2 regions of the Evansella cellulosilytica DSM 2522 genome follow, and region 1 is predicted to be linked to the other one. Evidence: predicted binding sites of a transcription regulator. Region 1 holds the regulator's gene; the other holds the start of a gene.
What was found. Region 1 encodes Rex, which represses fermentation and respiration genes when NADH is low (regulators of the CRP and FNR family bind a similar motif). Its sites were predicted from a motif close to TTGTGAAATATTTCACAA; they were not measured.
Positions count from the first base shown of each region.

Region 2: a site for Rex is predicted at 1,499-1,516, ahead of pflB (formate C-acetyltransferase). Genes of this name have one in related genera too.

Region 1 is NC_014829.1:392,241-396,686, reverse strand. Features, by position in the region: gene BCELL_RS01985 (MDR family MFS transporter) at 528-1,937, opposite strand; gene BCELL_RS01980 (redox-sensing transcriptional repressor Rex) at 2,184-2,819, opposite strand; gene moaC (cyclic pyranopterin monophosphate synthase MoaC) at 2,912-3,391, opposite strand; gene BCELL_RS01970 (ABC-F family ATP-binding cassette domain-containing protein) at 3,535-4,446, shown strand, end outside.
Region 2 is NC_014829.1:886,415-890,860, forward strand. Features, by position in the region: gene BCELL_RS03965 (2-oxoacid:acceptor oxidoreductase subunit alpha) at 1-468, shown strand, start outside; gene BCELL_RS03970 (2-oxoacid:ferredoxin oxidoreductase subunit beta) at 456-1,301, shown strand; gene pflB (formate C-acetyltransferase) at 1,732-3,963, shown strand; gene pflA (pyruvate formate-lyase-activating protein) at 4,060-4,446, shown strand, end outside.

The sequences.
Region 1 (4,446 bases):
TCCTATCAGGCGAGCGACGAGCATAGCCATTGCAATACAAATAGAAGGCACTGAAAAAGTGGCGTTCTTTCACTTTTTCAGTGCCCTTAGGCAATGTGCGTAGCCGTCGCAATCGTTTAAAAGCCTGATAGGAATGGGTTTATCCTATCAGGCGAGCGACGAGCATAGCCATTGCAATACAAATAGAAGGCACTGAAAAAGTGAAAAACTTGCTGTTTCGTTGCATTAATATTAATACAGCTCATTATAGGGAAAGGGAAAGTTGATGAGACCGGAGCAAGCGAGTTTACTGTCTCTTCCTCTACGAGTATATGCTTTGGAGCGTATCCGTCGAGACAACTCGAAGCATAAGGCGACGAAGTAACGCTCGTTCCTGTGGGATCGAAGGCAGGGGTGAGACCCCGCAGACCGCAGGTCGAGGAGGCTCACCAGCCGCCCACGGAAAGCGAGTTTGCACAGGTCTCATCAACTTCTATATTCAAACAACCTTATATTTATTAGTCTACCCTTTGAATTTAAGTACTTTTTCAGTGGTCCTTTTGCTGCTTTTTATGTTCTTTCCCAAGTAATATCCCAATTGGTATAGATATTAAGGAAAGTATAGCGATAATGATAAACCCTTCATTAATTGCTTGTAAGCTCGATTGTTCAAGTGATGTCCCATTTAGTGCAGTAAGCTGTCCTCTTCTAACCTCGAAATATACGGATATGAAAACGATCCCTAACGAAGAGCTCATTTGGCGAAGCACATTATTCATTGCCGACCCTCTCGTAATTAGCTGTTCTGGAATAGCATTCATACCTGCTGTTGTAGATGGCATTGTGCTTAATCCCATCCCTATTCCTCTTACACCATTTAGGACGAAAATAACCCATAATGCCGTTTCTAAGCTTAAAAATCCATATAAAAAGGTAGGTATTGTCGTCAAAATAAGGCCTGTCGTTACTACAAGTGCGGGGCCTTTTTTATCTAACATCCTTCCACCAATGCTCATAAAAATACCGGAAAGTAATGCTCCTGGCAATAACGACAATCCTGTCATAATCGCACCGTAACCATATACATTTTGCACTAACAATGGTACGAGAAAAATACCAGCAAACAAGCTAATACTACTGATACTTCCAATCCAAACGCTATACGTGTATGCACGTACTTTAAAAATCGATAAATCGAGAAGTGGCTGTTCTTTTCTGTTTTCTATGCGGATAAAAAGGAATAACGATAATAGTCCGAAAACAATAAGAGCAATATTCAATACGTTTGTTAAATGTCCAATCTCCGACACTCTTCCTAATGCAAGTAAAATCGCACCTACACCGAGCGTGACAGCAACGAATCCCGACAAATCAAACGTAAGTCCATTGACCTTTTTCGTTTGTTTTAAATACAAATATGAAAAGATAAGACCTAATAATCCAGTAGGAATGTTACAAAGGAAGAGCCATTGCCACGATCCCATTTCGATAATAAATCCACCTAGTGTCGGTCCAATTGTTGGCGCCATCATTGCAGCAATACCATAAATCCCTGTCGCAAGTCCACGTTCTTTCCTCGGAAAAACTTCAAAAATAAGCGCCATCGATGTTGGCATCATTAATCCGCCACCTATTCCTTGAAGACCACGGAATAAAATGAGAGAGGATAGATCCCACGAAAAAGCTCCTAAAATGGATCCAAGAATAAAGATGAACAAGCCAGCCATATATAGCTGCTTTTTCCCAAACTTATCACCTAAATATCCCGTAACTGGCATCGTAATACCCATTGTAACCATAAAAATCGTAATAACCCATCCAGTCGCAACGGCATCCCCACCGAACACATTCATTAAATGGGGAACTGCTGGATTTAACATACTGTTATTTAAAATAATTGTAAAAGTCCCTAATAAAACTGTAATAACTACGAGCCATTTATGTGGTACTTTGCTCAACAACATCACCTGCTTGCTAAAACTTTTTCGAAACTCGAAACATTACTATTACTATACCACGATAGCCGATGATTGCCTACATGCCTATTTAACGAAAAATAGCATCCCCTTGTATGAGGGCAACATTACTGCCTCAAGAACTCCAATAAATAAAATTAAGGTGTGTTAAAGGCTTACTAACCTTTAAACACACCTGTAAGTACTTTGTATGTAGAACTCTTCTGAAGAAAAGGGTAATATTCTCATTTACATTGGATAATGCTTTAAAAAGTAAACTAATGATTGTAGTTCTACTGATAAATCAATATGATGAATACGAACGTTTTCCGGAACGGATAGTCTTGCTGGTGTAAAGTTTAAAATTCCTTTAATCCCTGCTTTTACTAATTGGTCTGCAATTGGCTGTGCTGCATTAGCAGGAACAGTTAAAATAGCAACTTCAATTTCACCTTGAATCAGCTCTTCAATATTATTTAAATGATGAATGCTAACGTTTCCAATTTCTTGTCCCACTTTGTTTTCGTCTACGTCAAATGCCATTTCAATTCTCATGTTGTTACTTTTGGAAAAATTATAGTTTAATAGTGCAGTTCCTAAATTACCTACTCCTACTAAAATGACCTTTGTCACTTCATCTTGATCAAGCGTCTTACGAAAAAAAGTCAATAAGTAGTTAACATTATACCCATAGCCCTTTTTCCCTAATGCACCGAAATAGGAAAAATCACGTCTGATTGTTGCTGAGTCTACCTTTACTGCTTCACTTAACTCAGAGGACGATACACGATGTTTTCCAGAAGATTGCAGGCTCTCTAAAAATCGATAATAAAGCGGTAGACGTTTTGCTGTTGCTTGCGGTATTTTGGCTTGTTCAATATCCACACTATTCCCTCCTAGCATGATGGTTGCTCCAAAAGAATATAGATCTCTTTTGAAGTCCCATTTCATTTAATATATATTTGTATTTATTATTGCTATCTTTTAAAGTCGCCGTTCTTCCCACCTGTTTTTTCAAGCAAGTAATTTTCTCCTATTATCATTCCTTTGTCAACTGCTTTGCACATGTCGTAAATCGTTAAAGCCGTTGCTGACACGGCTGTTAGCGCTTCCATTTCAACACCTGTGCTTCCTTTTGTCTTTACACTTGCTTCGATATGTAACGTGTATTCACTTTCACTAGTTTCCCAATCAAAATGTATGTTAACTCCCGACAAAGATAAAGGGTGACACATAGGTATCCATTGTGATGTGTTTTTTGCAGCCATAATACCTGCTACTTGAGCAACAGCTAAAACATCTCCTTTTTTCATTGTCCCTTGTTGAATGCCATCGTATATTTCTTTATTTACTTGGATGCTTCCTTTTGCAACAGCTGTTCGCACTGTTTCTCCTTTATCGGAGATGTCGACCATTTTGGCTCTCCCTTGTTCATTAAAATGCGTGAACGAACTCAAGGCTTCTACCCCCTTTACTAACACTATTGTACACTTTTCTTCACAAACTACACAACCACTTTCATTTAAGTTGCTTCATATGTGTTTATTCATGTACACTTATTTTGTGAAATGTATGGATTTAGACAGTGAGGATGAAAAAGATGATCTTATTACAATGTGTACAATTGTCAAAATCCTTCGGAGCAGAGAGAATTTTATCAAATGTAAAGCTTGAGGTACAAAGCCGTGAACGTGTAGCATTAGTCGGTCGTAATGGTGCCGGTAAATCTACACTTCTAAAAATTATTGCTGGTGACCTCTCATTTGACTCTGGAGATTTAATCATACCTAAAAACGTTTCAATCGGTTACCTTGCACAGGATAGTGGGTTAAACACCGATCGTTCCATTTGGGAAGAGATGAACACTGTATTTGTTCATTTAAAACAAATGGAGAAACAGCTAAGAAAACTAGAAGAAAAAATGAGTAATCCGAATCAAAGTGACTATGAAAAAGTTTTATCAGATTATGATCAATTACAGCAAGATTTCAAAGATGCAGGTGGCTATCAATACGAAGCAGATATACGTGGTATATTATCTGGCTTAAATTTTGCTCACTTTGACTATAACACGACTGTAAACACTTTAAGTGGCGGCCAAAAAACGCGACTAGCTCTTGGAAAGCTCCTCCTATCAAAGCCTGATCTATTAATTTTAGATGAGCCGACAAACCACTTAGATATAGAAACTCTTACATGGCTTGAAAATTATTTATCTAGTTATGATGGCGCGATACTCGTAGTATCACATGACCGTTATTTTCTTGACCGTATTGTTAATCAAGTATACGAGCTGTCATTTAACGAGACGACTAAGTATCCTGGCAACTATAGTAACTATTTAGAGGAAAAAGCGAAACGCCTTGAAATAGAATTAAAGCGGTTTGAAAAACAGCAGGAAGAAATGAAACGGCTTGAAGACTTTGTTCAACGTAATATTGCTCGAGCTTCCACTACTAAAAGAGCACAAAGTAGAAGAAAACAGCTAGAAAAAATGACGCCATTAGATCGG
Region 2 (4,446 bases), 490 kb from region 1:
ACAAGTTCAAATGAACATGATGAGAGCGGCTATATTTCTGAAGATCCTGAAAACCGTACGAATATGATGAAAAAACGGTTAGGAAAAGTAAAAGAAGCCATTATTCAAGAGCCATTTAAACTAAGTGGAGATACTGAGTTAGCTGAAGTTGTGTTCGTAGGAATGGGTTCGACATACGGGATGATTCAAGAGGCAGTTGAGCAATTAAATTCGGAAGGTGTTTTAAAGGCCACACATCTTCACATTCAACAGCTATTCCCGTTACCGCTTGAAAAATTAGAACCGTTACTACAAGGGAAAAGAGTTGTGACGATAGAAAACAATTACAATGCTCAATTGTTACAGCTACTGAAGCAGCATTTGCCAATTCACGCCAATGCACAATCAATTACACAATTTAACGGAAACCCGTTTACTGTTCATAAAATTGTGAAGGAAGTAAAGGAGTTGATATCATGGCAACGTTAAAAGATTTAAGAGGCGATGCACCAACGTGGTGTCCGGGGTGTGGTCATTTTAGTATTATGGCTGGTATTCAAAAAGCTATTATTCAATTAGGGTACGAACCACATGAGTTTGCCATAATTTCTGGGATTGGCTGTTCTGGAAAAGTTTCTGAATACGTAAGAACGAATGGGTTTCATACTATACATGGACGATCTGTACCAGTGGCGCAAGGTGTAAAGATGGGGAACCCGAAATTAAAAGTAATCGCTTCAGGTGGAGATGGAGACGGATACGGTATAGGGCTTGGGCATTTTATTCATGCATCTAGAAGAAACATTGATATGTCATATATCGTAATGGATAACAATATATACGGCCTGACAAAAGGGCAAACTTCACCGAGGAGTGAGCATGGGTTCGTTACGAAAACGACAAAGGATGGGAACAAGGAATATCCTGTAGATCCAGTTTCAACAGCTGTAGCAAATGGTGCAACATTTGTAGCTCAAGGATTTGCAGGAGATATTAAACAGATGGTTGACATCATTCAAAGAGCAATTGAACATGAAGGCTTTAGTCATGTCAATATTTTTAGTCCTTGTGTGACATTTAATAAGATCAATACGTATGATTTTTATAAAGAGAAGCTCGTACATTTTGACAAGCCATTTGAAACGAGAAATGAAGCACTTTCAAAAATAAAAGAGCATGAAGGAATGGTAACAGGTGTTCTTTATGAAGAAAAGAGAGACGATTTCCAACGTAAATTAGCCATTGATTTCGACATGCAACCAGCGCTGTCGGAGGAGATGGATAAGGAACTGTATCATAAGTTCGAAAAACAGTTCCAGTAAAAAGTAACAGTTATATAACATAAGTAAAACCCTTGTTTCTTTTGTGTAACAGGGGTTTTACTTATGTTAATAGGTATAATTTGCTAAGTTAAATATAACTGTTATATTATCTTGTATGCTCTGTATTATTCATAGAAGTGTCACAAAATAATATTGTAAAGCCGATTTTTCTATTCTATACTTGAAATAGAAAGTTAATGTGAATCGTTTCACACAATAGCGGAACAGGAGTGTTTGAAATATTGACACATAACGCTCACTAAATTGAAACAATATGAAAAACGTTTCATCGACAAAGTGTGAGACAATTATCACATGGGAAGTTAACAAGTTAACTACAGTGAAAAAATTTTAAAGGTAAAGATGAATGGAGTCGGGGAAGACTTTGAGCGTCAACCTGAAGAGATTTTTTAATAATGGAGGGGTTAAGATGGTAACAAAAATTCAACAGGACTTTAAAGAAGGTCGTTGGGTATCTGAGATTGATGTAAGAGATTTTATTCAAACAAACTTTCAACAATATGACGGTGATGAAAGTTTCCTCGTAGATGCAACAGAAGCAACGAAAGACTTATGGAAACAAGTGCTTCAACTTTCTAAAGAAGAAAGAGAAAGAGGCGGAGTGTATGATCTAGATACAGAAATTGTATCAACTATCACTTCACATGGAGCAGGTTATTTAAATAAAGAACAAGAGAAGATTGTTGGTGTGCAAACAGATGTACCGTTTAAGCGTTCTATGCAACCGTATGGTGGTATTCGTATGGCAAAAGGTGCATTAGAATCTTACGGTTATGAACTTGATAAAGAAGTAGAACGGATCTTTACAGACTATCGTAAAACACACAATCAAGGTGTATTTGATGCTTATACGCCAGAAATGATGTTAGCAAGAAAGGTTGGTATCATTACTGGTTTACCAGATGCTTACGGCCGAGGACGAATTATTGGTGATTATCGTCGTGTAGCACTTTATGGTGTAGATAAATTGGTTGAAGCAAAGAAAGAAGAAAAAGCTAGTTTAGCTGGATCGATGACAGAGGATAAAATACGACTACGTGAAGAAATTTCTGAGCAAATCAAAGCGTTACAAGAATTAAAAGAATTAGGAACCATTTATGGATTTGATATTTCTAGACCAGCTGAAAATGCTACAGAAGCATTTCAATGGCTATATCTTGGCTACTTAGCAGCTATTAAAGAGCAAAATGGTGCAGCAATGAGTCTTGGGCGCGTATCTACTTTCCTTGATATTTATATTGAAAGAGATATTCAAAATGGAACATTAACAGAAGAAACTGCACAAGAATTAGTCGACCACTTTGTTATGAAGCTTCGCTTAGTGAAGTTTGCACGTACGCCAGACTATAATGAATTGTTCAGTGGAGACCCTACTTGGGTGACAGAATCTATCGGTGGGATTGGCCTTGATGGGCGTCCACTTGTTACGAAAAACTCGTTTAGATTTTTGCATACATTAAATAATTTAGGGCCAGCGCCAGAGCCAAACTTGACTGTTTTATGGTCTACACAGCTTCCAGAGCCATTTAAAAACTACTGTTCTAAAATGTCTATAGAAACGAGCTCTATTCAATACGAGAACGACGATATTATGAGACCAGAATACGGTGACGATTATGGAATTGCTTGCTGTGTATCTGCAATGGCAATTGGGAAACAAATGCAATTCTTCGGTGCAAGAGCAAACTTGGCAAAAGGACTTCTATACGCGATTAATGGTGGTGTAGATGAGAAAGCAAGAAAGAAAGTAGCACCAGGACTTGAGCCAATCACTTCTGAGTATTTAGATTACGACGAAGTAATAAAAAATTATGATGTCGTGCTAGAATGGTTAGCAGAGCTGTATATTAATACGTTAAATATCATTCACTATATGCATGACAAGTATAGCTACGAAAGAATTGAAATGGCATTGCATGACAAAGAAATCCGTCGTACAATGGCAACTGGTATTGCTGGACTTTCAGTAGTAGCGGATTCGTTAAGTGCAATTAAGCATTCTAAAGTAAAAGTGATTCGTGATGAAACTGGATTTGCTGTAGATTACGAAATTGAAGGCGAGTATCCGCAATACGGTAACGATGATGATCGTGTTGATCAAATTGCAAAAGATTTAGTGATTAAGTTTTCTAAAATGCTTAAAAAGCATCAAACGTACCGCAATTCAGAAACAACTATGTCAATTTTAACGATTACTTCAAACGTTGTTTACGGTAAGAAAACGGGGAATACACCGGATGGGCGAAGAGATGGAGAGCCATTCTCTCCAGGAGCGAATCCATTACATGGTCGCGATAAAAAAGGTGCGTTAGCATCACTAAACTCAGTTGCTAAAATGCCATATGAGCATTCGCTTGACGGAATATCTAATACGTTCTCGATTGTACCTAAAGCCCTAGGAAGAGAGCCAGAAGATCAAAAGGCAAATTTAGCTGCAATATTAGATGGATATATGGAAAAAGAGGGACACCACTTAAACATAAACGTGTTCGACCGTGCGACACTATTAGATGCGATGGAGCATCCTGAAGAGTATCCACAGTTAACAATCCGTGTATCTGGATATGCAGTAAACTTTATTAAGTTAACACGCGAGCAGCAAATAGATGTTATAAACCGTACGTTCCATGAAAGTATGTAATCTTAACAACAAAACAAGTTCATGAAAAGGGGGCTATGGCTCCCTTTTCTATTATAAAAATTTTCAACAACATGTAGTAGCTTAGGGGGGCTTCAAATGAACGGAAGAATACACTCAGTAGAAACATCAGGGATGGTTGACGGGCCAGGGATCCGTTACGTTATTTTTACACAGGGGTGTTTATTACGATGCCAGTATTGCCACAATCCTGATACTTGGGATCGAAATAAAGGGAATGAAATGACAGTAGCAGAGCTTATTGAAGATATAAAAAAATATATGCCGTATATGAAATTTTCAAAAGGCGGTGTTACTGTTAGTGGTGGGGAACCATTGCTACAAATGGACTTTCTTATTGCCTTGTTTAAGGAATGTAAGAAACTCGGAATTCATACTACGATTGATAGTTCAGGTGGTTGTTATTCTAATAATGCTACCTTTCAAGAAAAGTTAAAGGAGCTCTTTAAAGTAACTGATTTATTT